4 regions of the Paraburkholderia sp. CNPSo 3281 genome follow, and region 1 is predicted to be linked to each of the others. Evidence: predicted binding sites of a transcription regulator. Region 1 holds the regulator's gene; each other region holds the start of a gene.
What was found. The regulator HrcA, encoded in region 1, represses chaperone genes, less so after heat shock. The targets are predictions, from matches to a motif close to TTAGCACTCNNNNNNNNNGAGTGCTAA.

Region 1 (7,784 bases):
CCGGCAGCAGATGCTCGGCGAAATTTTCGATCGCGAACTTGTGCGCCTTGGCGACGTCTTCCTGCGCGCGGCGGCGCACGTTCTCGGTCTCGGCCTTGGCGCGGATGAAGGCGTCCTGCAATTCGGTGACCTTCGCTCGGGCTTCGTTAAGCTGGGCTTCGGCCAGTGCGGCCTCGGCAGGCGCCGCAGCATTCTGGTCCACGCCGCCTTGGGCTGCCTGCTCGGCGGCGTCAGCCTTTTGGGGCTGGGCTGCTTGCGACGCCTCGTCCGCGGGCGTGGGGTTCTGGCTCGTCGGGTTCTCTTGCGTGTTTTCCATGTCGCTGAACGTCGTTGAATAGTGAAAAAGGGAACAAAGTTTCGGGCGCCATTCCGCGACCCGCTCTACCGCGCCGACGACCGTTGCGCCAACGCGACAGAGGCTTCGTGCATTGCGACAGCACATGGGTGCCGGATCGCTTGTTTCAAGGGGCTCCCGCGGCTTTTTTATACAGAGATCCAAGCCGCGAAATCGCCCGTAACAACCATTACTGCAGCGCCGCAAAAATGAAATTGAGTAAGGGACATCCCTGACCTACACTCAGGAACAGGTGCTGCTCATGGCGCGTTTACCCTGAGCCCGGCACCGCACCGAATGGGCCCACGGTCAGCACATTTTTTAGCGGCATCGCCGCGCATAAAAACGCTAACCGGGCCTCGAAACTGGCCGTTTTGCCGCGATCCCAAGGGGAGTACCGTGAAACTGACCTTTGCCATATCGGTGGTCGCGCTGGTACTCATCGCCGGAACTACGACCATCTGCATGTCGGGCGCCGTGAACGAAAACACGACGGAATACGGGGGCGTGCACGCTACGATGGAAGCGCTCTTCAACCCTCACGCGAAAATTTGTCGATAGTGCGGCGGTCGCGCTTGGTCGGCCTGCCCTGCAACACGGCAGCCGGTTCGCGAAAGAGCCGGCGCCGGTCCTGCTCCGCCGCGCGCCTCTCGCGCCCGGCCTGGGTTTCCGCATAAAGCGTCTGCGCGATGCTTGCGGGTCCGCGCACCTCGCAAATCCCCAGCACCTGCACTTCCCAGACCACGTGATCGATCTCGATTTCGACGAGGTCACCCACGCGCACGTCCTTCGACGCCTTCACGGCGTCGCCGCCAATGCGCACATGCCCCTTGCCCACGGCGTCCGAGGCCAGCGAGCGCGTCTTGAAGAAGCGCGCCGCCCATAACCATTTGTCGATGCGCAGCCGCGCGCCAGGGTCAGTCGAAATCTTGTAGTTCATCAGAAGCTTTCCGGATGCGCCGCTCAGTTCACGCTCAGTCCGCGCGGTCAGGCCACTGCGCCAGCCGGCGCTGCGGCCTGCACGGGCCAGCCCTGCAGGTGCTGCGCAACAATCTCGCCTAGCGCCGCGATCCACGCCGGCGAGGCATTCAGGCACGCAATGCGGTGAAACTCCTTGCCGCCGCCGTGCAGGAACTCGTCGCGCACTTCCATGCCGATTTCCTCGATGGTTTCCAGGCAATCCGCCGTGAAACCGGGGCAGAACACGTCAGCACGGCGCACGCCGCCCGCGCCCAGTTCCCGCAGCGTGGGCGCCGTGTACGGCTGGAGCCACTGCGCCCGCCCAAAGCGCGACTGGAACGTCACCCGGCATTCGACCGGCGTCAGCTCCAGCGCGTGCATGAGGAGCGTGGCCGTTTGCTGGCACTGGTCGTGGTACGGGTCGCCCAGATCGAGCGTACGGCTCGGCACGCCGTGAAAACTCAGCACGAGCCGGTCGCCCGCCGCGAAATTGGGTTTGCCGTGCGCGTGCCAGTACTGATGCACCTGGGCCGCGAGCGCCGCGATATACGCCGGATGGTCGTGATAGCCGCGCACCGTGCGGATTTCCGGCTGGTTGCGCATGCGGCGCAGCGCGGCAAAGGCCGCGTCGAACGCCGTGGCCGTGGTCGACGACGAGTACTGCGGGTACATCGGCATGAGCAGGATGCGTTCCGCGCCCGCCAGCTTGAGCTGGTTCAGTATCGCCGGGATGTCGGGCGTGCCGTAGCGCATCGCGTAATCGACGAGGACCGTGTAGTCGTTGATCTGCAGCAGATGGCGCAGGCCGTCGGTCTGCTTCTGCGTGTGCACGCGCAGCGGCGAACCTTCGGGCGTCCAGACCGCCGCGTACTTCTTCGCCGAAGAACGGCCGCGATACGGCAGGATCAGCGCGCGCAGGATGACCTGCCAGACCGGCGCCGGAATCTCGACCACGCGCGGATCCGAGAGAAACTGCGCGAGATAGCGGCGCACGGCGCGCGGCGTGGGCGCGTCCGGCGTGCCCAGGTTGATGAGCAGCACGGCGACGCGATGCGCCGCGGCGGACTGCGAAGGCCGCTCCAGGTCGAAACGCATAGGCGATCAGTGGCGCCGCGCGAATGCGCAGCAACGATTGCATGAAACAAGCATTATAGCGGGCGCCCCTGACGGGCCAAGCCGGAGCCGCGACGCAGCGACTCACCGCGCGTTGGCCATTCGGCCGATGGCGTGCGCCACGCCTTGCGGGGATGATCGTCGGAAAGGCGGGTGTGCCCGATGCCGGTATGCCCGATGCCGGTATGCCCGATGCGGCGCTCAGTTCTGGCTGAGCGTGAGCGAGAGCAGGCGCGCAGTGATGTCGACGATCGGGATCACCCGGTTGTACGCCATGCGCGTCGGCCCGATCACGCCGAGCGTGCCGACGATCTTGCCGTTCACCTCGTAGGGAGCCGTCACCACGCTCATTTCCTCGATCGGCACGAGTTGCGACTCGCCGCCAATGAAAATCTGCACGCCCTGCGCGTGGCTCGAGACGTCGAGCAGCTGCAGGAGGCTGGTTTTCTGGTCGAACACGTCGAAGAGCTTGCGCAGGCGCGCCATGTCCGAGGAAAGGTCGGCCACTTCGAGCAGGTTGCGCTCGCCGGAAATGAGCAAGGTGTCGCCGCTTTCGGGCTCTTCGGTGCTCGCGGTCACGGCCGCGTGCATGAGCGTGGTCATGTCGCCGCGCAGCGCGTCGATTTCCTCGCGCAGACGGCGGCGCACCTCGTCGAACGACAGGCCCGCGAAGTGCGCGTTGATGTAATTCGAGGCTTCGATGAGCTCGGAAGGCGTGAAGTCGCGCTGCGTCGCCATGATGCGGTTCTGCACGTCGCCTTCGGGCGTTACGATGATGAGCAGGATGCGCTTGTCGGACAGGCGCATGAACTCGATCTGCTTGAACACGTGGCTGCGCCGGGGCGTCAGCACCACACCCGCGAACTGCGAGAGGTTCGACAGCACGCTGGCGGCCGCCGCCACCACTTTCTGCGGCTCGCCGGGGCGCAGCGTGGTCTTCACCGCGCGCGTGAGCGCGTCGTCGTCGGAGCTGGGCTCGACGGTGAGCATGGTGTCGACGAACAGGCGATAGCCGCGCGGCGTGGGCACACGCCCGGCCGAGGTATGCGGGCTGGACACGAGACCCAGCTCCTCGAGGTCCGACATGACGTTGCGGATCGTCGCCGGGCTCAACTCCAGGCCGGAATAGCGCGACAGCGTGCGCGAGCCGACCGGCTGACCTTCGGCGATGTAGCGCTCGATCAGCGTCTTGAGGAGGGTTTGTGCGCGAGGATCTAGCATGACTCAAAATTTTAGCCTAATGGCGGGTTGGCTGCGAGTGCGCCGCCAGGCCGGGCCCGGCGGGCCTGCCCGCAGGGTGGGGCGGCCCGGTATCGGCCGCCGTCGCCCGGCGGATTGCACGACACATTGCACGCCCCCTCGCCCGGCACAACGCGCGTTGTCATCGCCGTGTCACCGGCTTCGGGCTGGAGGGCGCGGCGCGCAAGGCCTGGCGGGCCGCACCCGGCTTGCGCCAGGTTCTTTTCGTGACCTGACTATGGTGTAATGCCGGCATGCAGATCCAGAAGATCCAGAGCCAGTTCAAGACGGTTGCGCTCGTTGGGCGCAGCAATACGCCAGGCATTGCCGAGCCGCTGACGGCGCTCGCCCAGACCATTTCGAAGCGCGGCTTCGAGGTCGTGTTCGAAGCGCAGACCGCAGAGGAAATCGGCGCGCAAGGCTATCCCGCGCTGCAGCCGGCCGAAATCGGCGCGCGCGCGGACGTGGCCGTCGTGCTCGGCGGCGACGGCACGATGCTCGGCATCGGCCGCCAGCTCGCGCCCTACCGCACGCCGCTCATCGGCATCAACCACGGGCGGCTTGGCTTCATTACCGACATCGCGTTCTCCGAGATGCAGGAGGTCGTGCCGCAACTGCTGGCGGGCTCGTTCGAGCGCGAGGAACGCTCGCTGCTGGAGTCGCGCATCACGCGCGACGGCGACCCGATCTACCACGCGCTAGCCTTCAACGACGTGGTCGTGAACCGGAGCGGCTTTTCGGGCATGGCCGAACTGCGCGTGAACGTGGATGGCCGCTTCATGTACAACCAGCGCTCGGACGGTCTGATCGTCGCGACGCCGACGGGCTCGACCGCCTACGCGCTCTCGTCGCAGGGGCCGATCCTGCATCCGCAGCTGCAAGGCATCGTGCTCGTGCCGATCGCGCCGCACGCGCTCTCGAACCGCCCGATCGTGCTGCCCGACGACTGCAAGGTGAGTATCCAGATCGTGGCGGGCCGCGACGTCAACGTGAACTTCGACATGCAGTCGTTCACGGCGCTGGAGCTGAACGACGTGATCGAGGTGCGCCGCTCGCGCCACACCGTGCCTTTCCTGCACCCGGTCGGCTACAGCTACTACCGCACGCTGCGCAAGAAGCTGCACTGGAACGAGCACCCCTCGCTGCAGGGCGATCCGGAGGACTAAACCCGCGTCTTCGCGTGAAGCGCGCGGGGCCGTTGCCATGCAGCCAGCAGTCCCACGGTCATCAAAGCCAATCCAAAAAGAGCAGAACCAGACGCCATGCTTCGCCATCTCTCGATTCGCGACTTCGTGATCGTCGCCGCGCTCGACCTCGAATTCGACAGCGGCTTCACCGTGTTTTCCGGCGAGACGGGCGCGGGCAAGTCGATCCTGATCGACGCCCTCGCCCTCACGCTCGGCACGCGCGCCGACGCGAGCGTGGTGCGCACGGGCGAGAGCCGCGCCGACATCACCGCCGAGTTCGATGTGCCCGCGCATGCCGCGCTTTGGCTCGACGAGCAGGCGCTCACGAACGGCGATGGCGAGCACACGGTCATGATGCGCCGCGTGGTGGACAGCGGCGGGCGCTCGCGTGCCTTCATCAACGGCACGCCGGCCACGCTCGCGCAGCTGCGCGAGCTGGGCGAAATGCTCGTGGACATCCACGGCCAGCATGCGCACCAACTGCTCATGCGCCCCGACGCGCAGCGCGAACTGTTCGACACGCACGCAGGCCTCACGGATCTCGCCGCCACCGTCACGCGCGCGTGGCGCGACGCGCGCGACGCGCGTCTCGCACTGCAAAGCGCCATGTCGCGCGACCGAGAGCTGCAGCTCGAGCGCGAGCGCCTCGCGTGGCAGCTCGCCGAGCTCGACAAGCTCGCGCCGCAGCCGGGCGAATGGGAAGAAGTGAACGCGGAGCACGTGCGGCTTTCGAACTCGGCCAATCTGATCGAAGGCGTGCAAGGCGCGCTCGCGGCGTTATCGGAATCCGACGAGGCGATGCTCTCGCAGCTGAATTCGATCGTCTCGAAGCTGCGCTCTCTCGCCGAAGTCGACGCCGAGCTCGACGACGCGCTCGCCGCGCTCGAACCGGCCGCGATCCAGATCCAGGAAGCGGCCTACTCGCTCTCGCATTACGCGCAACGCCTCGATCTCGATCCGCAGCATCTCGCGCAGGTCGAACGGCGCCTCGACGCGCTGCATTCGACGGCGCGCAAGTTCCGCCTGCCGGCCGAGACGCTGCCCGAGGAACACGCGGCGCGCCGCCAGCAGCTCGCGGCGCTCGACGCCGCGTCCGATCTCGACGGCCTGCGCGCCGCCGGGCAGAAGGCGCAGGACGCCTATCTCGCGCAGGCGCGCCAGCTCTCGAAGGCGCGCGCCAAGGCGGCGAAGGCGCTCGGCACGGCGGTCACGCAAGGCATGCAGGAACTGTCGATGGCGGGCGGCAGCTTCGAAGTCGCGCTCGTGGCGCTCGGCAGCAGCTCGACCGGCGAGCCGATCGGCAGCGCGCACGGTCTGGAGCAGATCGAATTCCGCGTGGCGGGCCACGCCGGCGTGCCGCTGCGTCCGCTCGCGAAGATCGCTTCAGGCGGCGAACTCGCGCGTATCAGCCTCGCGCTCGCCGTGATCGCGAGCGCGGCGAGCCCCACGCCCACGCTGATTTTCGACGAAGTCGATACGGGCATTGGCGGGGGCGTAGCCGAAGTGGTGGGCCGCCTGCTGCACCAGCTCGGGCGCGCACGCCAGGTGCTGTGCGTCACGCACTTGCCGCAGGTCGCGGCGCGCGGCGATCACCACTTCCAGGTGGCGAAGTCCGGCGACGGCAACGGCGGCACGGTCTCGGACGTCACGCCGCTCGACAAGGGCGGCCGGGTGGAAGAAGTCGCGCGCATGCTGGGCGGGCTGGAGATTACCGCGACGACCAGGCGGCATGCGAAGGAGATGTTGGCGGCGTGATCGAGACTGCGCCTCACGTATGAGGCGCATCAGCCGCACCGCCCATCGACGCGTAGCGCACTCGCGCTACGCCTCTCCCCGCTCCCCAAACACGCGCTTCCACAACGCCAGCACGGCCTCGCGCTCGCGCTCCACACGCGCCGGATCGACACGCGCCTTTTCCATGCCGTCGAGCCGCAACTGGTGCTGCAGCTTGCGATAAAGCCGGTACGCCGAGCCTATCGTCTCGGCCTCCTCCTCGCTCATCAGCCCGAAGCGCGACACCTCGCGCAGCAGCGCGATATTGCCCGTGTTGCGGATCAGCTCGGGGTCCTGCGCCGCGTGCAGCAGCACCCAGTACTGGACGAGAAACTCGATGTCCACCATGCCGCCGCGGTCGTGCTTCAGGTCGAAAAGTTCGGTGCGGTTCGGGTGGCCATCTTCGACGCGCTGGCGCATCTCCACGATTTCCTTCGCGAGCGGCGCGGCGTCGCGCGGCGTGGTCAGCACCTGCACGCGGATCGCCTCGAAGGCGCTGCCGATCGCCGCGTCCCCGGCCGAGAAGCGCGCACGCGTGAGCGCCTGGTGCTCCCAGACCCACGCCGTGTTCGCGGCGTCCCCTTCGCGAAGCTGGTAGCGGCGGAACGCGTCGAGGTCGGTCACGAGCAGGCCCGACTCGCCGTTCGGCCGCAGGCGCAGATCGACGTCGAACAGCGTGCCCGCGCCGGTGGCCGTGGTAAGCCACGTGATGAGGCGGCGCGCGAAGGTCGCGTAGATCTCCGAGGCGCGCTCGTCCTCGTCTTCGTACAGAAAGATGATGTCGAGGTCCGATGCGTAGCCCAGCTCCTTGCCGCCGAGCTTGCCGTAAGCGATCGCCGCGAAGCGCGGCACCTCGCGATGGCGTTTGGCGAACTGCTTCCAGACGGTCTCGATGGTCGCGTCGAGCACGGCGTCGGCAAGTTCGGAGAGCCGGTCGCTCACGTGCTCCACCGAGAGCCGCCCCGCCAGGTCGTTGAGCAGGATGCGGAACACCTCAGCCTGGTGCGCGTGGCGCAGCAGGTCCATCTGCTGCTCGACGTCGGCGGCGGCGGCGAGCCGTGCGCGCAACAGGCGCGAGAACTCGGGCCAGTCGAAGGGCGACGCAACCGCCTCGTCGTCGAGCAGCTCGTCGAGCAGTTGCGGATGGCGGATCAGATAGCCCGCCGCCCAGCGAGAGC
Region 2 (7,784 bases), 240 kb from region 1:
GTCACAGGGCTCACGTGTCTGGTGCTGGGTATCGCGTTCGGCTACGTCTGGGGACCGGTGCAGGGTGTGATCGACACGGCCGGCCACTGGCTCACTACGGCGGGCGCGATCGGCACTTTCGTATACGGCTTGCTCAACCGGCTCCTGCTTGTCACGGGTCTGCACCACATCCTCAACTCGCTCGTGTGGTTCGTGTTCGGCTCGTTCACGCCGGCAGCGGGCGGCGCGGCCGTCACGGGCGACCTGCACCGCTTCTTCGCGGGCGACCCCACGGCGGGCAGCTTCATGGCCGGCTTCTTCCCGGTGATGATGTTCGGCCTGCCGGCAGCGTGCCTCGCGATGCTGCATGAAGCCCCGAAGGACAAGCGCGCGATGGTGGGTGGCCTGCTGTTTTCGATGGCGCTCACCTCGTTCCTCACGGGCGTGACCGAGCCGATCGAGTTCACGTTCATGTTCCTCGCTCCCGTGCTCTACGCGATCCACGCGGTACTCACGGGGCTGTCGCTTGCGATCTGCTCGCTGCTCGGTATCAAGCTGGGCTTCACGTTCTCGGCGGGCGCGATCGACTACGTGCTGAACTACGGGCTCTCCACGCATGGCTGGTATGCGATTCCGCTCGGTGTGGTCTATGCGGTCGTGTACTACGGGCTGTTCCGCTTCTTCATCCGCCGCTTCAATCTTCCCACGCCGGGCCGTGAAGCCTCGGCGGGCGATACGGCAATCGCCTCGTCGATGTCGGGCGTGGCGGTGGCAGCGGGCGGCGCGGCCACGGCGGCGTCGCTCTCGCGTGCTGCGCGTTATATCGATGCGCTGGGCGGCGCGGCCAACCTCAAGGTGGTCGATGCCTGCACGACGCGTCTGCGTCTCACAGTGGCCGATCCGGCGCATGTTTCCGAGCCGGCGTTGAAGGCGATCGGCGCGCGCGGTGTGCTCAAGCGCGGCGGCGAAAGCGTGCAGGTCATCATTGGGCCCGAAGCGGACATCATCGCCGACGAGATTCGCGGTGAGATCGCACGCGATGGCGCGGCCGCTGTCAGGACGGCGCCCGCGGCGCAGCCTGCGGGTCAGGCCGTTCAGGCTGCTCAGGCGAGCGCGAGCGCAGGTATCGCGCAGGGCCCGCTCGATCCGAATCCGTCGCGCTGGCTTGCGGTGTTCGGCGGCGTTGCCAACATCGTCTCGCTCGACGCGGTGGCGGCCACGCGCCTGCGCGTGATCGTGCGCGACCCGGCGGCCGTGGATCGCGAGCGCCTCGGCGCGCTCGACGTAGCGTGGACTTCGGCGGATACGCTGCACATCGTGGTCGGCGACGCCGCACCGCGCTATGCACGTGAACTGGCGCTCCAGCCGGCGTAATCGATCCGCTGACAACCAGCATACGTTGTACCGAGCGCCGCGGCGATTTAGCAGCGCCGGAAACAAAACGCCGCGGCAGGGTGCCGCGGCGTTTTTCACTGGCATACAGCGCGATACAGCGCGCAAAAGAAAAACCCCGTTCGCGGGAACGGGGTTTTCGGTTTGGCGTTGAGACCTGGCGACGGTTACGCGTAGTCGGCGAGCGCGCTGCGCATCTTCTTCATGGCGCTCGCCTCGATCTGGCGAATGCGCTCGGCCGAAACGCCGAACTCGTCGGCCAGTTCGTGCAGGGTCGAGCCGCCCGAACCGTCGTCGTCCACGTTGAGCCAGCGCGCCTCGATGATGCGGCGGCTGCGTGCGTCGAGCGCTTCCAGCGCGCTCGCAATGCCGTCCGACTGCAGGCGGTCGCGCGAACGTGCGGCGAGCACAGCGCTCGGCTCGTTGTGCGAGTCGGCGAGCCAGGCGATCGGGGCGAACGACTCCTCGCCGTCTTCGGTCTGGCCTTCGAGCGCGATGTCGGCGCCCGAGAGGCGCGTTTCCATTTCCACGACTTCTTCGCGCTTCACGTTCAGTTCCTGCGCGAGGCCGTCGATTTCCTCCGGCGTGAACGACTGCAGGCCCTGCTTGTGGCTGCGCAGGTTGAAGAACAGCTTGCGCTGCGCCTTGGTCGTGGCGACCTTCACCATGCGCCAGTTGCGCAGGATGTACTCGTGGATCTCAGCCTTGATCCAGTGCATGGCGTACGACACGAGGCGCACGTTCTGCTCGGGGTCGAAGCGCTTCACGGCCTTCATCAGGCCGATGTTGCCTTCCTGAATCAGGTCGGCGTGCGGCAGGCCGTAGCCGAGATAATTACGCGCGATCGACACCACGAGACGCAGGTGCGACAGCACCAGGCGGCGCGCGCCTTCAAGATTGTTTTGCTCGCGAAACTCGGTCGCGAACTGACGCTCTTCTTGTGGCGTCAACATCGGGATCCGGTTCACGGCCTGAATATAGGCGTCGATGTTGCCCAGCTGGCCGGGCAACAGGGAAGCATTCGCGAGCGCCAATGAGCCCCCGGCCTTGGCCGACGACGGGCTCAGCGTACTCGGAAGGGTCATGGTCATTGCGTTGCTCACGTAGCGAACTCCTCAGGAATCTTGCAAAAGTCAGACACCGACTCCACGGTGGATGTTAGCACTCTGAATTCCCGAGTGCTAATACTTGGAGTCTGTAGGGGCTTCAAGGTTCCTTGGTGCCTATCGAAATGGTTGTATCGATAGATTACACTAAACGGCGGCAGTCAAGCAGGGTGGGGCCTGGCGCCCGGCGCAGGCCCGCGCAGGGGGCAGGCCGAAGGAACACTCTAGAACGGGGCAGCAATCCGGCGCGAAAGCACGAGAAATAAAGGGTTGAATCAACGGCGCTAGAAGGGCGGCGGAGCGCGCCTGGACTTTGCCACGGAATCTGACAAATAGACATCGGACAAAGACGAAAGTGCTGCGCTGCGACATCCGGGCGCGGCCGTGGGGATGACGCTAGCGCCACGCGCGGTTTTCGCCGGGCGCGTGGCGTATGCACCATACATGGAGGCGTTGTCTTTGATCGCAAGTATCCATGCGCTAAAACCTGGTATAAATTTCAGCCAGACGTATGTAGAAAATCTTCGGCGTAGATCTCCGCTCATGCGCGGGTCGACGCGCAAGGGGCTCTAGCGATGGCGGCAAAACTAATCGATGCGATTCGCGGACTTGAGCGCGAGCGTTTTCGCGCGATGGTCGACGGCGACGGCACGTCGCTGGACCAGTTGCTGTCCGATCACGCGACCTTCGTCCACACCAACGGCAAACGCGAAACCAAGCAGCAGTTCATCGACGCGATCACGGCGGGCCGCCGCCGTTACCGCCAGATCGAGATCCAGTCGCAGGACGTGCTGCACGCGGGCAACGAGGCCTGCGTGGTCTCCGGCCGCGTGCTCATTGAGATGGAAGCAAATAACGGTGCGCTGCTCTTTCCTATTGCCTATACGGCGATCCAGACGCAGGAAGGGGGCCACTGGCGCCTGCTCGCATGGCAGGCGACGCGTTGCGCGATCGAGTGACGACCGGTAAGTCCACTCGCTGAAACACCGCTTGGGCGCTTCAGGCGCACGCCGGCGGCCCGTTTTGCCGCCGGCGCTCAACAATGCCGCCGATTTCCCTGCTGAAACTCAAACTGCTTCGCGCACCGCGCGCGACACGCGCGGAAGGTGTCAGGCCGCCGCGCGCCGATCCACTTGCGGCCAGACCGCGCGATTCACGGCGCTGACGACTGCCGCGACGCACGCATGGACCGCGTCTTCGCCCACGCCCACACCGTGGCGCAATGGCTGGCCGCCCACGCGCGCGCCGACGAACACGGCCGTGCCGCCCTGCGAGGTACGCTCGGTCTCGAACGATGTGATTTCGATGCGCTCGCCGGCCATCGCCGCGATGGCGGCGGCAACGGCTTGCGCATGCGCTTCGTCGCTGCTGGCGGCAGCCGGCATGGCCACATCACGGCCTTCCCAGCGCACACGGCCTGAACCGGCGCTGGCAGCCGGCCCGCGCGTTTCGAAGTACTCACGCGCGAACAGTGCGCAGACCGCATCGCCCGTGATTTCTTCGCCCGAGGTATCGGCAGCGGTCTGCACGGCGTGGCTGAACTCGATCTGGACGCGGCGGGGCGGCGTGAAGCCCATGCCGCGCTCGAGCAGATAGGTCGCGCCACCCTTGCCCGACTGGCTGTTCACGCGGATCACCGCGTCGTAGCTGCGGCCGAGATCGGCGGGATCGATCGGGAGATAGGGCACTTCCCAGACGGCGTCGGGCTGCTGCTGTGCCAAGCCCTTGCGGATCGCGTCCTGGTGCGAGCCCGAGAACGCCGTGAACACGAGGTCGCCCGCGTACGGATGGCGCGGATGCACGGGCAACTGGTTGCAGCGCTCGACCACGCGGCGCACGGCGTCGATATCCGAAAAGTCGAGGCCCGGATCGATGCCCTGGGTATAGAGGTTCATCGCGAGCGTGACGAGATCGACGTTGCCGGTGCGTTCGCCGTTGCCGAAGAGGCAGCCTTCGATACGGTCCGCGCCCGCGAGCAGCGCCATTTCGGCAGCGGCCACCGCCGTGCCGCGATCGTTATGCGGATGCACCGAAAGCACGATGCTGTCGCGGTATGCGAGATTGCGGTCCATCCACTCGATCTGGTCGGCGTAGACGTTGGGCATCGCCGCTTCGACGGTCGCCGGAAGATTCACGATCATCTTGTGATCGCGCGTCGGGCGCCACGTCTGGGCCACGGCGTCGCAGACTTCGCGCGCGAAGGTCAGCTCGGTCATGCTGAAAGTTTCGGGCGAATACTGGTAAGTCCAGTGCGTTTGCGGGTTTTTATCGGCATGTTCGCGGATGATGCGCGTGCCTTCGACCGCGAGCGCTTTCACTTCGTCCTTCGACTGGCCGAACACGATCTTGCGGAACGACGGGCAGATCGCGTTGTAAAGATGAACGATTGCGCGCGGCACGCCTTCGAGCGCTTCGAACGTGCGCGCAATCAATTCTTCGCGCGACTGCACGAGCACCTCGATGGTCACATCGTCGGGAATACGCTGTTCGTCGATCAGCTTGCGCACGAAATCGAAGTCGGTCTGCGAAGCGGACGGGAAGCCGACTTCGATTTCCTTGAAACCGATCGCGACGAGCATTTCGAAGAATTCGGTCTTCTGCTCGATGCTCATCGGCTCGATCAGCGACTGGTTACCGTCGCGCAGGTCGGTGCTCATCCAGATCGGCGCGCGTTCGACGGTGCGCGTCGGCCATTTGCGGCCGTTCAGGCGGATGGCGGGGAAGGGGCGGTATTTCTTGGCGGGATTACGCAACATGACGAGCCTCGTTCTTCATGGTGTCGTTTGCGATGGCGGTCGGCAGCGGGCGGCTGGCGGGCTGACGACGGAGCACGATGCGCGAAACTTCACGCGTACGGGCGGCAACCTCGGACGCGAAGAAGACGACCACGGTGACGGCGGTAGCCGGCGCGGCGAAAGCGGACGTGAACGATGCCCATGCAACGTGCATTTTGACCTCGCGACTCGTCCGAACGGTAAGCGGACGAATGCAGACGACAGGTTGTAGAGATACTGCGGATTTGGGGTACTGCGAAAACTGCTTTGGGAGGACCGCGGTGACCGGAGGAGGTGGTCGTTGCGGCGCTACACCAGCTTTAGGCTAGGCGTAGCAATAGGGCCGATAGTCGGCCGAGGGTAATTCGGAGGGTGTTCGGGTAGGAACGCATCCGTCCAATGTAAATCAGGGCGGATGCGCGTGTCAACAGAGAATTGGCAGATTGGCCGCGTGAAGATGCGTGAAGATGGCCGACGAAGTGCTCCGATGCGCTTGTGGTGGAACGCGCGGGTCGCCCGCCCCGCACGGGTTTCTGCGCATTGGGCGATGCGTTTCCTGTTCGATCGCTAGCGCTTCGCGATGCGCTTGATCGTCTCGATCTGGCGCGTGATCGCTTCCGGCACCGGCGCTTCGCCGCGCAACACGGCTTCGATCCAGGCGGCCGTAGTGGGCGCGTCGCGGCCTTCGGGCAGATCGACTTCGGGCGCACCGGGCGACGAGCGCTCCGGTTCGACCAGCGTTTCGCAGATGCCGTCGTGCAGCCAGTCGACCTGCACCTGACGGCGGGTATCGGCAACGGCTTCGCCCTCGGTGCCGCGCGCGAGCAACGCGCCGCCCACCGCCGCTTCCGGATGCGCCGCGAAGAGGGCGCTCAGGCTTTCGCGGTACGGCGGGTGCGTGTAGTTCACGAGACGCAGGCCCGGCTCGGCGAACGGCTGCAGCAGCTTGACGAGCGTGTGCGTGGAGTTGCGCACGCCCATGCGCCGGCGCATCGAGAGCAGGCGCGCGAGTTTGGGCGCGAGCGTTTCGATCGACGAAAACGCCACGCGGCTCGACGCCAGTTGCGCCTCGATTTCGGCGTGATCGCGTGCTTCGGGCCGATTCAGCGCCGCGAAGATTTCCGCGCTCGTGATGCGGCCCGGATCGGTGACGACGCCGTGCACGAGCGCCGGCACGCCTTCGCGCGCGAGCAGCAAGGCGAGCAGCGGCACTAGATTCGGCTGCTTGCGCGCGCCGTTGTAGCTTGGGATCGACACGGGCCGATAGTCGCCTTGCGGCACTGCGAGCGGCGCGAACGAGGCGTGCGCAGCGCAGAGCATGGCGGCCAGCTCATCCGCGGTTTCGCCCTTGAGGCGGTAGGCGAGCAGCACCGCGCCTAGCTCCAGCTCGGGCACGCGGCCGTCGAGCATGGCGGCGTAAAGAGCGTGCGTGTCTTCGGACGAGAGCGAGCGTGCGCCGTGCGGTCCGCGGCCGATCTCCTTGATGAAGCGGGCGCACGGGAAGATGTCGGTGGAGTCGGCGGTGGTCATGGGCGAGCGCGGTTCGTTCGACGGCGTGCGGCGGGCCGCCGTCGTATTGAAATGGGGAATGCGAGAAGTATCGCACGAGCACGGCGTGGCTCGCCGGCCACGCCCGCGGCCCGCCTGGGCGGCCCCACCTGGGCGGCCCCACCTGGGCGGCCCCACCTGGGCGGCCCCACCTGGGCGGCCCCACCTCGCCGGCTACTTGATGAAGGCGCCGCCGCGCACGCCCACCGCCGCGCGTTACACTCGCGATTGTTCTGGCGGCGCAAGCCGTGCGATCTACAGGCCCGCGTGCCTCGCGCACGCCCCATCACCAAGACGGAGAACTCCATGACGTACGTATTCGAACCGGCGGCGCTCGCCTCGGTGCCGGTGGCCGGCAGCGACACGCGTTTCCCGGTGCGGCGGATCTACTGCGTTGGCCGCAACTACGAAGCACACGCGCGCGAGATGGGCCACGATCCGAACCGTGAACCGCCGTTCTTCTTCTCCAAGCCCGCCGACGCCGTGCTCTACGTTGCGCCCGGCTCGACCGCCGAATTTCCGTATCCCGCGCAATCGCAGAACGTGCACTTCGAGATGGAGCTCGTCGCGGCCATCGGCAAGGGCGGCAAGGACATTCCGGTCGCGAGCGCGCTCGACCACGTGTATGGCTACGCGCTCGGCCTCGATATGACGCGCCGCGACTTGCAGGGTGAGGCGAAGAAGCTCGGTCGTCCGTGGGATACGGCCAAGGGCTTCGACCATTCGGCGCCGATCGGCCCGATCCATCCGGTTTCGAAGATCGGCCAGCTCGCGAAGGGCGAAATCTGGCTCGCGGTCAACGGCGAGGACAAGCAGCGCTCCGACATCTCGCAGATGATCTGGCCGGTTGCCGACACGATCGCGTTCCTTTCGACGCTGTTCGAGCTCAAGGCCGGCGACCTGATCTACACGGGCACGCCCGAAGGCGTGGGCGCCGTGGTCAAGGGCGATCTGATGACGGGTGGTGTGGCAGGGATCGGCGAAT
Region 3 (7,784 bases), on a different contig from region 1:
GAGAACGTGATGGAAGGTCTCGTCACGGTCCTCAAATGGGAGAAGGAGCGAGCCCGCGAGCGCGCCGCAGCGCTGCTCGCGAAAGTGGGGATTGCCCAGAAGGCAGACGCATGGCCCTCCACGCTTTCGGGTGGCCAGCAGCAACGCGTGGCGATAGCGCGCGCACTCGCGCCCTCGCCCCAGGTGCTGCTCTGCGACGAGCCGACTTCGGCGCTCGACCCCGAGCTTTCCGCCGAAGTGGTCGACGTGCTGAGGCAGCTTGCGCTGGAAGGCACGACCATGCTGATGGCGACGCATGATTTACGGCTCGCGGCTTCTGTCGCGCACGACGCCGTTTTCCTCAAGGATGGCGCGATTGTCGAGGCCGGTCCGTCGCATGAACTCTTCGCACACCCGCGCGATGCGCGCACGGCGCGCTTCGTCTCCACGCTCACGCAGGCGCTGCCCTCGTTCTAAGCATAGTCAGGCGGCGGCGCCCGTCGCCGCCTGTTCGTACTGCCTCAATGCACCTTGGGAAAACCGTGCCGCTCGGCGAGCAGCGCGAGAATGCGCTTCGCGTCGGTCACGAAGTGACGGCCGTTCAGCGTTTGCACTAGGAACGGGATGCTCGTCGCCCAGCACGAGCACGGGCAACCCCTGATGCGCCTCGTCGAGCACGTCGATCACGGCTGCCCGCGGGCGCGCGAACGGCAGGCGTTTGACATCGAGCCGCGCGACGCGCTCGGGCTCGGACACGAGCAATCCTTCTATCGGCGCGCCGTCCGGACAGATGAAACGCTCGCCAGGACGCGCGGGATCGGTGAAGCCAGGTTCAAGCAACAGCAGCAGGTCTCGAGTCATGGTGGACCGACGCTCCGTGATTGAATTGAGGACACACGGGAATTGTCGTGCGCGGCGGCCACTGCCGCCACGAATGAATCGATCCAACAATATTCGCGCCGCTGCTAACCGGCATTTTGGCTGAGCGCAAAAAACCGGTTCTCCGGCCTCGGCAAGCCAAGATGCTCGCGTAGCGTACTGCCCTCGTACTCGCGACGGAAAATGCCGCGCCGCTGCAGCTCGGGCACCACCTTCCCCACTAAGTCGTCGAGGCCCGCGGGCAGATACGGGAACATCACGTTGAAGCCATCACTGCCCGCCTCCACCAGCCACTGCTCCATCTCGTCCGCGATCGAATGGGGCGTGCCCACCATTTGCAGGCCGGAGTATCCGCCCACGCGCTGCGCGAGCTGGCGAATCGTCAAGCCCTCGTCGCGCGCCCAGTCCACCACGCGCTGTCGCGCGGTACGGCTCGCATTGCTCTCCGCAATCTCGGGCAGCGGGCCGTCGGGGTCGAATCCGGAGACGTCGTGACCAAGCGCGATCGATAACGAGGCGATCCCGCTGTCGTAGTGCACGAAGGTGTCGAGACGCTCGCGCTTCTCGTGCGCCTCTTCCAGCGAGTCGCCCACCACGACGAACGCGCCGGGCAGGATCTTCAGATGATCGGGATCGCGGCCCAGCGTTTCCATGCGCGCCTTCACGTCGGCATAGAAACGCTTGCCGGCTTCGAGATTCGGCTGCGCGGTGAAAACCGCCTCGGCCGTTTCAGCCGCGAGTTGCCGCCCGGCCTCCGACGATCCGGCCTGCACCACCACCGGCCAGCCCTGCGGCGGCCGCGCGATATTGAGCGGCCCGCGCACGCAATAGTAGTCACCCTTGTGCGCGAGCACATGGAGCTTCTCCGGATCGAAATACTCGCCGCTCTCCACATCGCGCAAGAATGCATCGTCGGCCCAACTGTCCCAGAGGCCCGTCACGACGTCGAAGAATTCGCGTGCGCGGCGATAGCGTTCGTCGTGCTCCACGTGTTCCTCGAGGCCGAAATTGAGCGCTGCGTCCGGATTGGAAGTCGTCACGAGGTTCCACCCGGCGCGGCCGCCGCTCAGATGATCCAGCGAGGCGAAGCGGCGCGCGACATGGTAAGGCGTGTCGAACGTCGTCGAAGCCGTTGCGACGAGCCCGATCTTCTCCGTCACAGCGGCAAGCGCCGAGAGCAAGGTGAACGGTTCGAACGAGGTGGCGGTGTGGCTGCGCTTGAGCGCGTTGACCGGCATGTTCAAGACGGCCAGGTGATCGGCCATGAAGAACGCGTCGAAACGCGCACGCTCGAGCGTCTGCGCAAAGCGCTTCAGATGAGCGAAGTTGAAATTCGCGTCGGGGTATGCACCGGGGTAACGCCACGCCCCCGTGTGCAGGCTGACGGGGCGCATGAATGCGCCGAGATGCAACTGTCGATTTCGGTTCATCGCTTCGGCCACCGGAAAACGAAAGTCACAACATACTCCGGATCGGCAAAATCCGCTGTGGGCGCCAGCGCAGATAAGCATCTGACAATATCTTGGTTGTGCCGATGTTGAAACAGATTAAGGTGGGAGGCGGATCGCCGCGCAAGCGCGGCAGTTTCAACGTGGACATTTAAATGGGCAACGGCACGATGTCGAACGACAACTACGAGAATCACGATGACCACACGGCAAAAGGCGCGCGCCGCAAGCTATTGAAGCTCGCAGCGGGGGCCGCGACGGCCGCCGCGCTGCGTGGCGCAGCGGGGCTCGCGAGCGCCGCCGCGTTGGCGCTTCAAAGCGGCGCGGCACGCGCGGACGACGGCAAGGTCCTGCGCATCGGTTTCCAGAAGTACGGCAACTTCGTGGTGCTAAAGGCCCAGCGCACGCTGGAGAAGCGGCTCGCGCCGCTGGGCTTCACCGTGCAATGGCTCGAGTTTCCCGGCGGCCCGCAGTTGCTGGAAGGGCTTGCCGCCGGCGCGGTGGATGTCGGCACCGTAGGTGAAACGCCGCCCATCTTTGCGCAGGCCGGCGGCGTGGATTTCGTCTACATTGCAAGCGAGCCGCCCGCGCCGCAGGGTGAGGCCATTGTCGTGCACGAAAATTCGCCAATTCGCATGCCCGCCGACCTGCGCGGCAAGCGCGTTGCGTTCAACAAAGGCTCAAACGTGCACTATCTGCTCGTCAAGGCGCTGCAGAAAGCCAACCTCAAGTACGAAGACATCCAGCCCGTCTATCTCGCTCCCGCCGATGCGCGCGCCGCGTTCACAAGCGGCAGCGTAGACGCGTGGGTGATCTGGGACCCCTATCTCGCGGCGATCGAACGCCAGGCGAAAGTGCGTTCGATCGCGAACGGTGAAAACCTCGCTCGCAATACGCAGTACTACATAGCAAGTCGCAACTTCGCGACCGCGCATGCGGCTGTCCTGCATGCGGTCGTGGAGGAAATCGGCGCCGTGGACACCTGGGCGCGCGACAACGTTCCGACCGTCGCGGCTCAACTGTCACCGCTTGTCGGCCTCGACGCGCCGACGCTCGAACTCGCCCTCAAGCGCGCGAGCTACGGCGTGCAGCCCATCGACGCGGCCACGCTCGCCTACCAGCAGCAGATCGCCGATACGTTCTCCGAACTCAAGCTGATCCCGAAGAAGCTCGTGGTCGCCGATGCGCGCTGGCAATCCACCTGAGCGCGCTGACGCCCGCTTGTCGAAACACGCCAGCCGCGCCTGGCGTAACGCCAGGGCGGCCTTCCCCCCGTTGCCCGACAAAACCGGCTTAGAAGCCGAGATCGGCGCCGCCAGGGCCACCCGCCGGCGACTGCGCCGCCGGGGCTTTAGGCGCCTCATGCACCGTGGCATCGGTCGTGAGCAGCAGCCCCGCTACCGAAGCCGCGTTTTGCAGCGCCGTGCGCGTGACCTTGGTCGGATCGAGCACGCCCTTTTCGACCAGATCGCCATATTCGCCGGTCGCCGCGTCGTAACCGAAGTTGCCCGTGCCTTCCGCGACCTTCGCCGCCACCACGCTCGCTTCTTCGCCCGCGTTGCTCACGATCTGGCGCAGCGGCTCTTCCAGCGCGCGCAGCACGATCTTCACGCCCGCCGTCTGGTCGGCGTTCTTGCCCTTCAGGTCGAGGATCGCCTGACGCACGCGGATCAGCGCCACGCCGCCACCCGGCACGATGCCCTCTTCCACGGCCGCGCGCGTGGCATGCAGCGCGTCGTCCACGCGGTCCTTCTTTTCCTTCACTTCGATCTCGGTGGCGCCGCCCACCTTGATGACGGCCACGCCGCCCGCCAGCTTCGCCACGCGTTCCTGCAGCTTCTCGCGGTCGTAGTCGGAGGTCGCTTCCTCGATCTGCACGCGAATCTGCTTCACGCGCGCCTCGATGGCGCCCGCTTCGCCCGCGCCGTCGATCACCGTGGTGTTTTCCTTGCCCACCTCGATGCGCTTGGCCTGGCCCAGTTCCTGGAGCGTGGCCTTCTCGAGCGTGAGGCCCGTTTCCTCGGCGACCACCTGGCCGCCCGTGAGAATCGCGATGTCTTCAAGCAGCGCCTTGCGGCGGTCGCCGAAACCCGGCGCCTTCACGGCCACCGTCTTCAGCACGCCGCGAATGTTGTTGACGACGAGCGTGGCGAGCGCCTCGCCCTCGATATCCTCGGCAATCAGCAGCAGCGGGCGCCCGGCCTTCGCCACCTGTTCGAGCAGCGGCAGCAGGTCGCGAATGTTCGAGATCTTCTTGTCGTGCAGGAGGATGAACGGATTGTCGAGTTCGGCGACCTGCTTGTCCGGGTTATTGATGAAGTACGGCGAGAGATAGCCGCGATCGAACTGCAGGCCCTCCACGACGTCGAGTTCGTCGGCGAGCGACTTGCCGTCTTCCACCGTGATCACGCCTTCCTTGCCTACGCGATCGATCGCCTCGGCAATGCGCTGGCCAATCGACTCCTCGCCGTTGGCCGAAATCGTCGCGACCTGCGCAATCTCCTTGCTCGTCGTGGTGGGCTTGCTGATCTTCTTGAGTTCTTCCACAGCGGCCACCACGGCCTTGTCGATGCCGCGCTTCAGGTCAAGCGGGTTGAGCCCCGCCGCCACGTACTTCTGCCCTTCGCGCACGATCGCCTGCGCAAGCACGGTGGCGGTCGTGGTGCCGTCGCCCGCTGCGTCGCTCGTTTTCGAGGCGACTTCCTTCACGACCTGCGCGCCGATATTCTGGAGCTTGTCGGCCAGTTCGATTTCCTTGGCGACCGAAACGCCGTCCTTCGTCACGACGGGCGCGCCGAAGCTGCGTTCGAGCACGACGTTGCGGCCCTTCGGGCCGAGTGTGACCTTGACGGCGTCGGCGAGCAGGTTCACGCCTTCGATGAGTTTGGTGCGGGCGATATCGCCGAATACGATGTCTTTGGCTGCCATGATGACGTGCTCTCTCCGGTTCTTACTTATTGATTGACGACTGCGACGATGTCTTCTTCGCGCAACACGAGGAGTTCGTTGCCGTCGACCTTCACGGTCTGGCCCGCGTATTTGCCGAACAGCACGCGGTCGCCCACGCTCAGGTCCGGCGCAATGCGGCGGCCGTCGTTGTCGCGGCGGCCCGGCCCCACGGCCAACACTTCGCCCTGGTCGGGCTTTTCGGCGGCGCTATCGGGAATGACGATGCCCGACGCAGTGCGGGTTTCCTGGTCGAGTCGTTTGACGATCACGCGATCGTGCAGTGGGCGCAGGCTCATGGGTGGCTTCCTTGCGGTTATCTCTCGGTTATTCGCGGTGAAACTGGCACTCGCCGCTTGCGAGTGCTGATGGAAAACCGAGTATAGAAAGCCGGCGCGCGCCGCTCCAATAACGGATTGGCAGATCGATATCTCGGTTACGGGCTTATCGATATCGCGCGGAAGTGGAAAACGGCAAAGGGAGAGAGGAAAAGAAGAAGGGGAGCGGCGTCAGGCAACGCCGCTCCGGGGTCGTGCTACTGCCGCGGCGCCAGACCGCGAATGACCGACACGAGCGCATCGACTTCTTCGCACGTGTTGTAGAACGCGAGCGAGGGCCGCACGGTGGCTTCCAGACCGAAACGGCGCAGAATGGGCTGGGCGCAATGATGCCCCGCGCGCACTGCAATGCCTTCGCGGCTCAGCGCCTGTCCCACCTCTTCGGTGCTGTAGCCCTTCAACACGAACGACAGCACACTGGCCTTGTCGCGGGCCGTGCCCACGAGGCGCACGCCCGGCACCGGCGCGAGCACGCTCGTTGCGTAGGCAAGCAGATCATGCTCGTAACGCGCGATGTTTTCGATGCCGACGCGGCTCACATAGTCCAGCGCGGCGCCCAGCCCCACCGCATCGGCGATATTGCCGGTGCCTGCCTCGAAGCGCGACGGCGGCGGCTGGAACACAGTCCGCTCGAACGTCACGTCCTGGATCATGTTGCCGCCGCCCTGCCATGGCGGCATGTTTTCCAGCACCTCGCGCTTGCCGTACACCACGCCGATGCCGGTCGGCCCGTAGATCTTGTGGCCCGAGAACACGAAGAAGTCCGCATCGAGCGCCTGCACGTCCACCCGCATGTGCGAAATCGACTGCGCGCCGTCGACCAGCGCCTTCGCGCCCGCACGATGCGCAAGCTCCACGATCTCGTCCACCGGCACGACCGTGCCCAGCGCGTTCGACACCTGCGTGACCGAGACGATCTTCGTGCGGTCGTTGAGCAGTTTGCGGTACTCGTCCAGCAGCACCTGGCCTGAATCGTCGACCGGAATGACGCGCAGCCTGGCGCCCTTGAGCGCGGCGAGCTGCTGCCACGGCACGATGTTCGCGTGGTGCTCGAGATGCGAGACGATGATCTCGTCGCCCTCGCCCACGTTCTGCACGCCCCAGGTCTTCGCGATCAGGTTGATCGCCTCGGTCGTGCCGCGCACGAACACGATCTCTTCGGGCGACGATGCATTGATGAAGCGCTGCACCGTCTTGCGCGCATGCTCGTACGCGTCGGTCGCTCTCGCCGCGAGCGTGTGCGCCGCGCGGTGAATGTTCGAGTTCTCGTGCGCGTAGAAGTACGCGAGGCGGTCGATCACGGCCTGCGGCTTGTGCGTCGTCGCGGCGTTGTCGAACCACACCAACGGCTTACCGTTCACGCGCTCCTGGAGGATCGGGAAGTCGCGACGCACCGCATTGACATCGAAAGGCGGATGCGCGCCGCGCAACGGCACGCCCTGGCTCACGCCTGGCGCTGCTGCCCGTTCGCCGAGAAAGTATCGCGCGGGGCCGCCGTTTGCATCGTAGTCCAGATGATTGAGCGCCAGCAGGCCACGCAGCGCATCGTCGCCCGGCAACCCGAACGCTTCGGGAGAAGCGAGCCCGTGCACCGGCACCTCGATATCGCGCGCCGTATCGCGCCAGCCGTTGCCCGCCGTTTCCGTGAAGTAGAACGGCGCACGCTCGCTCGTCGTGGCTCGCACTGGCTCGGACGGCTCGGCTACCGCGTAAGCCTGCGGCACGCCAAGCAGCGCACCGCCCGCGCGCGGCTCCAGCGCCGGCGCGACCGTCACCGCATTGTCGGGCAGCCCGTTCGCCGCCGCCGCATGCGGCGCGAGCGCGGGTACGCGATTGCCGAGCGAAAGCACGTGCGTGGGCGCGGAAGGCGCGAGATTCAAGCCCGGCGCCTTGCCTTGCGGCGGCGCGAAGCCCGGCACGCCCGTGCCGGTGCCGCCCGGACCCGCGAGCGGCGAGCCCGCCGGCGCCGGATTGCTGATCGAGGCGAGTATCGGCGCGGCCGCCGGCAATGCGGACGGCACGCCGCCTACCGCGCCGCTGCCTGCCGCGACGCCGGGCGCGCCTGCGCCGCCCGGCAACGTGCTGAAAAACTCGTTGGCGAGCCGCGCGAGCGTGGCGGGATCCGGCAGTCCGCCCGGCAACGGCGGATGCGCGATCTCCGTTGGCTTAGCGGTAGGTGTCAGGGTAGTCATGG
Region 4 (7,784 bases), on a different contig from region 1:
GGCGCCTGCGGGGCCAGGCGCACACCGCTGATCCACCCGCCCGGTACATTCAGTGCGCAATATTTTGCACTGCATTTTGCACCGCCCTTTGCGCCGCGCCGCTGACGATCGCCGCGCCTAGCGCGCGCACAGCGGGCGTCGCGTCAGGCTGCGCGACGCCCGCCGCGACCTTGTGCAGCATGGCGCGCAGCGCCTCGCTGGCGTGCTCGATCGCTTCGGCACCGGGCGCCTGAACCGACGGCGCGCCCCGCGCCTCGAGCGCCGCGAGCGTTGCCGCGTGCGCGGTGCGCCGCCAGGCGAGGCCCAGTGCATCCGCGAGCTGGCCGACGTGCCCGAGACCGAGCGCCCAGGCCGCGGCGCCGATGCGATACGCCGCCTCGGCCGCGACCAGCGCGTCGGCCGCCTCCGCGCCCGCGCCGCGCAACGTCAACGTGCGCGAGTGCGTGCCGAGCGCGATCATCGCCGCATCGGCGGTCTGCAGGAAATCTTCATACGCGCTGCTGTTCACAACCAGCGCGCCCAGCTCACGCGTGGGCGCCAGGCGCGCCGCGAGCGCGCCGGCCTGCGCGCTGCCGGCTTCCCAGAGCGCCTCCGAGGCTTGCGTCCCGGCAATGTGCCATTCCACGGTCAAGCCGTAGTCGTGTAGCAGATCGACGTCAGCAGTGTCTTCCGCGGCGGCCCCGAAGAGCGCGTAGTCGCGCCAGAGCAGCGCCAGCGTCGAGCGCACGAGCGTTTGCGGCGCGAAGCGCAGGCCGCGCGCGTGCTCGCCGATCAGCAGATTGCAGCGCGCGTAAAGCCGCCGCACGCCCTCGTCGCCCCACGACACCACGCCGCGCCGCAACGCGCGTCCGCACGCGGCGGCAAGTCGCCAGAAGTCGTAGGGATCGGGACTCGATAGCTCGGCCATGCAGGCGTCCATTTCGTCGAACGCCGCGAGCGCGAGCGCGTTGGCCGCACGGCTGCCGTTGCCGATTTGCGATTTCAGCGCATGCAGCAGCGCCTGCTCAAAGCGAGCCCGCACCTGGCCGAAGCGCTGCGCCGACTGCGGATGCAGCGAGGCGGGCGCGAGCGGCCGGCCCTGCAACGCCACGTCCTCGTAGGCGAGCGCAACGCCCGGCATGTACTGCGCGAGCGCAGCCACGAGCGCGTGCTGGCGCGCGAAAAGCGCGGGCGAGCACGCCAGCTCGCGCAGATTGCGGCGTTCGAGTGCGGCGGCGAGTTCCTTGAGCGCCTCGCTGAACAAGGCGCGGATTTCCGCGCCCTGCGCATCCTCGGGAGCATGGAGCGGCCGCGCGGGCAAGCCCGGCGGCGGTGCTACGGGCACCGGCGCGGCGAGCGCGAGCGGGGAAGCGAGGAGCAGCGTATCGGCAAAGCGCGCAGCGGCAAGCCAGCCGGCATCGTGCAGCGTGCGGGCAGCCTGGCGCAGCGGCCGGGCCACGTCACGCTGCTCTTCCAGCGCGGCGAGCGCCTGGGCGAGCGCGCCATGCGCGAACGGCACCGTGCCGCCGCGCGGATTCGGCAACGCTTCGAACCGCACATCAGAGCTTGAAGGATGACTCATAGGGCAGCGCCGAAAACATTAGCGGGCCGACCAGGCGGGCAATCTCGACAGCAGCGTCGACGTTAGCGTCGACAACCGCGACGGCAAGCGCAAATACGGTGCCCGCCGTCGCGACACCGCACTCCGCACCCGCCACACTTCTGGAATCTGCAGCCAGACTGCGCGCCGGCTATCGCCAGCTACCTGAGCAACGCGCTCAGATCTGGACCATCTCGAAGTCTTCCTTGCGCGCGCCGCACTCAGGACAGGTCCAGTTGATCGGGACATCCTCCCAGCGCGTGCCGGGGGCAATGCCTTCGTCTGGCAAACCGGCTTCTTCGTCGTAAATCCAGCCGCAGATCAGGCACATCCAGCTTCTATATTCCATTCTTATGCCGCGTCGAAAAGTCCGAAACCAGTCGGAAAAAAAATCGGGGAAACGAGAGCCATGATGGTACCTTGTTGCCGTTTCCATGCCTAGCAAGAGGAAATCTGGCCTGCACGGGATCAAACAGAATGCGTTGCCGCGAGCGGCTCGTGCAGCGCGGAAAAATCGTCGCACGCGCCGGCGTCATCCGTCCCCCGGATTCATCGATAAGCCGCATAATTGAAGCACTCTCTTATGACGGCGCGGTACGCCGCGCCCGAAGTCCAATCCATCTCGCCACGTTCATGCCCAGCGACACCCCTCCCATCGTCCTCACCTTCGGCCTTTCCGACCCGACCGGCGGCGGCGGACTGCAAGCCGACCTGCTCACGCTCGCCAGCATGGGTTGCCACGGCGTCACCGCGCTGACCGGCTACACGGTGCGCGACTCCGCGGGCTGCGATGAAGTGACCGGCCTCGATCCGGAAACCGTCGCCACCCAGGCGCGCATGCTGCTCGAGGACATGCCCATCGCGGCGTTCAAGGTCGGCGCGTGCGCGCGCGCCGAGGTCGTGAGCGCGATCGCCGAAGTGGTCGCCGACTACGACGACTTGCCGCTCATCCTCGCCCCCGACTTCACGCTCGACGACGAGCACGTGCTCGCAGCCGACGAGCTGCGCGAAGCCATGGCCGACCTGCTCGTGCCGCAAACCACGCTGCTCGTGGCTGACTCCGCCACGCTGATTGCGCTCGCGCAGCCGGATGGCGACGCCGAGGCGCCCAGCGTCGACGCGGCCATTGCACACCTGCTCGCCATGGGCTGCGAGTTCATCCTGGCGATGGAAACGGGCACGCATCGCGTGGTCAATACGCTGTATTGCGAAGATGGCCAGTTGCGCCAGGACCTGTGGGACCGCTCCACGCAGCCGATGATGGGCCTGACCGACACGCTCGGCGCCGCCATCGCCGCGCTGCTTGCCAATGGGCAGGAGCCGCCCGAGGCCGTGCGCGAGGCGCAGGAATATGTGTATCAGGCCGTGCAGAACGCGTTCAGGCCGGGCATGGGCGCGTGGCTGCCCGACCGGTTCTTCTGGGCGCGGAGCAACGACACGGACGCGGATGAAGCATCTCCGGGCGAAGCGAAGCAATAAAACTACGACTTGGCCTTCTACCCGGAGGCCAAGCGTGCAAACCGCCCGGACGAAAAAAAGCCCGCATCGCTGCGGGCTTTTTTCTTTTCGGGCGAGGGAAACACCCCTCACGGGGCGTTCCCTGCACGGCGATGTAATTTCGGCGCGAGCCGTAATCACATGTCCATGCCCATGCCGCCCATGCCGCCGGGCATGCCGCCGGCCATCGGAGCATCTTCCTTCGGCACTTCAGCAACAGCAGCGTCCGTCGTCAGGAGCAGGCCAGCAACCGAAGCTGCGTTTTGCAGTGCGGTGCGCGTGACCTTGGTCGGGTCGACCACGCCGGCTTCAACCAGGTCGCCGTACTCGCCGGTCGCTGCGTTGTAGCCGTAGTTGCCGTTGCCAGCTGCAACCGCTGCCACGACCACCGACGCTTCTTCGCCGCCGTTCGTGACGATCTGGCGCAGCGGCTCTTCCATCGCGCGCAGGACGATCTTGATACCGGCGTCCTGGTCTGCATTGGCGCCCTTCACGCTGGCGATTGCCGTGCGTGCACGGATCAGCGCAACGCCGCCGCCCGGGACGATGCCTTCTTCAACGGCAGCGCGGGTTGCGTGCAGCGCGTCTTCCACGCGTGCCTTCTTTTCCTTCATTTCGATTTCGGTCGCAGCGCCAACCTTGATCACTGCCACGCCGCCTGCCAGCTTGGCAACGCGTTCTTGCAGCTTTTCGCGGTCGTAGTCCGAGGTCGCTTCTTCGATTTGCGTGCGGATCTGCTTCACGCGTGCTTCGATGTTCGCGCCTTCGCCAGCGCCGTCGATGATCGTCGTGTTTTCCTTGCCCACTTCGATGCGCTTGGCTTGACCGAGTTCGGCCAGCGTTGCCTTTTCGAGCGTGAGGCCGGTTTCTTCCGCGATGACTTGACCGCCGGTCAGGATCGCGATGTCTTCCAGCATGGCCTTGCGACGGTCGCCGAAGCCCGGAGCCTTGACGGCGACGGTCTTCAGGATGCCGCGGATGTTGTTGACGACCAGCGTTGCGAGGGCTTCGCCTTCGACGTCTTCAGCGATGATCAGCAGCGGACGGCCAGCCTTCGCGACTTGTTCCAGAACCGGCAGCAGATCACGGATGTTCGAGATCTTCTTGTCGAACAGCAGGACGAACGGGCTTTCCAGCACGGCGACTTGCTTGTCCGGGTTGTTGATGAAGTACGGCGAGAGGTAGCCGCGGTCGAACTGCATACCTTCGACAACTTCCAGCTCGTCTTGCAGCGACTTGCCGTCTTCGACGGTGATGACGCCTTCCTTGCCGACCTTGTCCATCGCTTCAGCGATACGGTCGCCGATCGACGTGTCGCTGTTTGCCGAGATCGAGCCGACTTGCGCGATTTCCTTGTTGGTCGTGCAGGGCTTGCTGACCTTGCGCAGCTCTTCGATCGCTGCTGCGACGGCCTTGTCGATGCCGCGCTTCAGGTCCATCGGGTTCATGCCCGATGCGACGTACTTCATGCCTTCGCGGACGATCGACTGGGCCAGAACCGTAGCCGTCGTCGTGCCGTCACCGGCGTTGTCGCTGGTCTTGGAAGCCACTTCCTTGACCATTTGCGCGCCCATGTTCTGGAGCTTGTCCTTGAGCTCGATTTCCTTTGCGACCGAGACACCGTCCTTGGTGACCGTCGGGCCGCCGAACGAGCGCTCGAGCACCACGTTGCGGCCCTTCGGACCCAGCGTGACCTTCACTGCGTTGGCGAGAATGTTCACGCCTTCAACCATCTTGGAACGGGCGGAATCGCCGAACACGACGTCTTTAGCTGCCATCTTCTAACTCCTTGAATTCTTGAATAGTGAGCGGTGGAATGAACTTACTTGTTCACCACGGCCATGATGTCTTCTTCACGCATCACGAGCAGTTCGTTGCCATCGACCTTGACGGTCTGGCCAGCGTACTTGCCGAACAGGACGCGATCGCCGACCTTCACGTCGAGCGCGATCAGGGCGCCCTTGTCGTCGCGCTTGCCCGGGCCGATGGCCAGGACTTCGCCTTGATCCGGCTTTTCTGCCGCTGCGTCCGGGATCACGATGCCCGAAGCGGTCTTGGTTTCTTGATCCAGGCGCTTGACGATCACGCGATCATGCAAAGGACGAAGGTTCATGGATTTCCTCTGTTGATTGGGACTTGAAGAGACTCAAGAAAACCTGGCTGCCGGTAACCGCCAGCCAGAGATGTTGTTAGCACCAGAGTTGTTAGCACTCTCATGCGGTGAGTGCTAATTATATGGACGAGGAGTGACAAATTCAAGAAGGGCGGAATGGGAAGTCGCCGTTGAGGTGGGAACCACTCTTTGTCAATCCAATTTGAACTATCGGGCGCCCGGATTTGAGTGCCACGCCATAATATTTTCCAGTTAAAACAATGACATAGCATGCCATCCCACTTGGGAAGACAAGGGGGCGCCTGGGTCTGGAAGTAGAGGCGCGCTCTCGCGTGTCGAGCCATCTGAGACGCCTCTCGGGGAAATCCCCAACCCCGTGCCGAGGACTGGGCCAATCAACCAAAGGGAATTGTTACCACGCCAATGCGCGCACGCGCTCAACAATACGACGCATATTCATAGAGTGGAATTATCGATCCATGTTTTGTCATGCGCTAGCACTATTGACGGAGCACAAGCCGCGGGCGCGCGCATTCGCCAGTAGTCGGTCCGACCGGCCTCGTTGCCAAAACCACCGCGTGCCCAGTTTCTTAAGGTCGGTCGGATTCAGGGCTTCGCCGACTCCGTCGGGCGCCAGCTCACCCGTGCTTTTCGACGTGCGCCAGCGGCGCTGGCTTTGAGGCCAGCGGCAACGCATATGTGCGGTAAGCAACACTGGTAATTAGCGTATGAATGGACAATCCCTCATATGATCTTTCAAGCGGCTGCGTCCGGTCAGGCACCGCCGCTTTCCTGCGCATGCAGATCGTGGGTTCCGCGAGGCCTCGCCGATCGCTTCAACGACGATCCTGAACATGCCGAAATGGCGTCGCCATGACGGTGGAACGACAGCATGTCCGCTCAGATTGCTCGTGACCAGAGTTTCCCCACACCATGCAAGCTCTGTGGGGGAGTGCTCTACCAGCAGATCGATTCCTGCCCTTACTGCGGCGCGGATCGTCCGCTGGATACCGCTGCACGCGTGCATCCGAAAGCCGCGTCAAGAGCCCATGGCCCTATGGCAGTGCCTATGCCTGCCGTCGCGAAGCTATCGCCGGCCGGTGCGTCCGCATCCAATCGCCCATCGGTGCACGCCGACTATCTCCACCACTATGAGCTCGAGTATCGGCGGCTGCTCCGGCACACGGGTCGCCAGCGCTTCACGAAGGGGCTTTTACTCGTCTCGCTCATTCTCGCGATCGCGTGTGCCGCGTTTGTGCTGTTCGGCGAACGGCACAAGCAGGAGGGGCCCCTCGAAGCTCGTAGCACCACGTACTCGACGGACGGTTCAGTCCCGCCCTACTCGCCTCATCAACAGACTAACGTGATGCCCCCGGCTGCCGACACGGGGCCGCAGTTCGCCGCGCCGAAACCGGGCGCAATTCCGCACTTCAAAGACGCGCAGGACATTGCAGCACGCGCGCAACGCCGCGACGACACGCTGCAAAGCGCAGACCGATGCGCGACGCAACGTGCCTGGGCCTGCGTGCAGCAACAGGCATCGGAGGCGCTCGCGATTGATCCGGGCAGCCTGCACGCGCGATCGTTGATGGAGCGCGCCATTCTGGCGACGGGTTGGTCGCCGCTCCGTTCGCCGAGGGGCGCAGCGCAAATGGATGCGGCGGTGCCACTGCCGCACGATGCGCGCACCGTACCGCTGCCGTCGTCGCAAGACTGGGCCGCGGCCACCCCGTCAGCATCGAAAGACCCACCCGCATCCGCGCCGCCTCCCCCGCTGCCGGGCGCGACCAACTCTCCAGCGACCGTGAATCCAACGGACCTCGGCGATGCGAATGCGAGCGCCACGGCGTCCGCTGCGGACGAATCCGCCAGCACGGGCGCGCCGGGTCCGCCCAGCAACGACAACGGCGCCGATGCACAGGAACGCGCAATTCTCCAACTCGGTTGGAAGCACGCCGCCCCCTCCGAAGCCACACATTGAAAACGATTCCATGAAATAGGGAACCGCCGTTCATCACTTCCAACGTGGGCGAAAAATCATGCTGAAAATGACCCTCGCGGCACTGGCAGGACTGGTCGCCTTGCTTTTTGCGCCGCTCGCCGTCTCCGCCGCTGCAGACGCGAACTACAAAATCGTGACCGGCCCGGAGCGCGGGACGTACATTCAGATCGGCCAGGACCTGGCGAAATGGGTCGCGCAGCCGGCGGGCATCGACCTCGAAGTGATCCCATCGAAAGGCTCGGCGGAAAACGTGCAGCGCATGCGTTTCGAGCCCGGCGTGAAGCTCGCGCTCGTGCAGTCCGACGTCTACCAGGCCTACGTCGACATGGCCAATTCCGGCAACGAGGAGGCCGGCACGCTGATACGGCCGCTGCGACTCATCATGCCGCTCTATGACGAAGAGATTTACTTCGTGGTGCGTAGCGACTCACCGATGAAGACGATCAACGAGATCAAGGACAAGATGATCAGCGTCGGCCTGATCGGCAGCGGCACCGCGCAGTCGGCGACGACGCTGTACCGCCTCATGTTCGGCCAGCCGATTCCAGAGCAGAACGCGCAGCATCTGAGCAACGAAGATGCGCTGGCCGCAC

Region 2: rpoH (RNA polymerase sigma factor RpoH) is a predicted target of HrcA. The motif match lies at 2,530-2,556, and genes of this name have one in related genera.
Region 3: M3I56_RS18805 (co-chaperone GroES) is a predicted target of HrcA. The motif match lies at 5,595-5,621, and genes of this name have one in related genera.
Region 4: groES (co-chaperone GroES) is a predicted target of HrcA. The motif match lies at 5,281-5,307, and genes of this name have one in related genera.

The regions. Positions count from the first base shown of each region.
Region 1 is NZ_JAMBPS010000002.1:42,389-50,172, forward strand. It holds gene grpE (nucleotide exchange factor GrpE) at 1-316, opposite strand, end outside; gene M3I56_RS02275 (RNA-binding S4 domain-containing protein) at 867-1,274, opposite strand; gene hemH (ferrochelatase) at 1,322-2,389, opposite strand; gene hrcA (heat-inducible transcriptional repressor HrcA) at 2,609-3,628, opposite strand; gene M3I56_RS02290 (NAD kinase) at 3,901-4,812, shown strand; gene recN (DNA repair protein RecN) at 4,909-6,588, shown strand; gene glnE (bifunctional [glutamate--ammonia ligase]-adenylyl-L-tyrosine phosphorylase/[glutamate--ammonia-ligase] adenylyltransferase) at 6,655-7,784, opposite strand, start outside.
Region 2 is NZ_JAMBPS010000002.1:280,111-287,894, reverse strand. It holds gene nagE (N-acetylglucosamine-specific PTS transporter subunit IIBC) at 1-1,353, shown strand, start outside; gene rpoH (RNA polymerase sigma factor RpoH) at 1,539-2,474, opposite strand; gene M3I56_RS03310 (nuclear transport factor 2 family protein) at 3,053-3,436, shown strand; gene leuA (2-isopropylmalate synthase) at 3,587-5,233, opposite strand; gene ybiB (DNA-binding protein YbiB) at 5,819-6,781, opposite strand; gene M3I56_RS03295 (fumarylacetoacetate hydrolase family protein) at 7,106-7,784, shown strand, end outside.
Region 3 is NZ_JAMBPS010000017.1:106,951-114,734, forward strand. It holds gene M3I56_RS18780 (amino acid ABC transporter ATP-binding protein) at 1-456, shown strand, start outside; partial or broken gene M3I56_RS18785 (DUF3088 domain-containing protein) at 501-840, opposite strand; gene M3I56_RS18790 (LLM class flavin-dependent oxidoreductase) at 945-2,288, opposite strand; gene M3I56_RS18795 (sulfonate ABC transporter substrate-binding protein) at 2,462-3,511, shown strand; gene groL (chaperonin GroEL) at 3,600-5,234, opposite strand; gene M3I56_RS18805 (co-chaperone GroES) at 5,261-5,551, opposite strand; gene M3I56_RS18810 (family 2A encapsulin nanocompartment cargo protein cysteine desulfurase) at 5,788-7,782, opposite strand; gene M3I56_RS18815 (family 2A encapsulin nanocompartment shell protein) at 7,757-7,784, opposite strand, start outside.
Region 4 is NZ_JAMBPS010000031.1:24,456-32,239, forward strand. It holds gene M3I56_RS25805 (hypothetical protein) at 50-1,561, opposite strand; gene M3I56_RS25810 (rubredoxin) at 1,758-1,928, opposite strand; gene M3I56_RS25815 (hydroxymethylpyrimidine/phosphomethylpyrimidine kinase) at 2,213-3,058, shown strand; gene groL (chaperonin GroEL) at 3,214-4,854, opposite strand; gene groES (co-chaperone GroES) at 4,899-5,189, opposite strand; gene M3I56_RS25830 (hypothetical protein) at 6,082-7,170, shown strand; gene M3I56_RS25835 (TAXI family TRAP transporter solute-binding subunit) at 7,229-7,784, shown strand, end outside.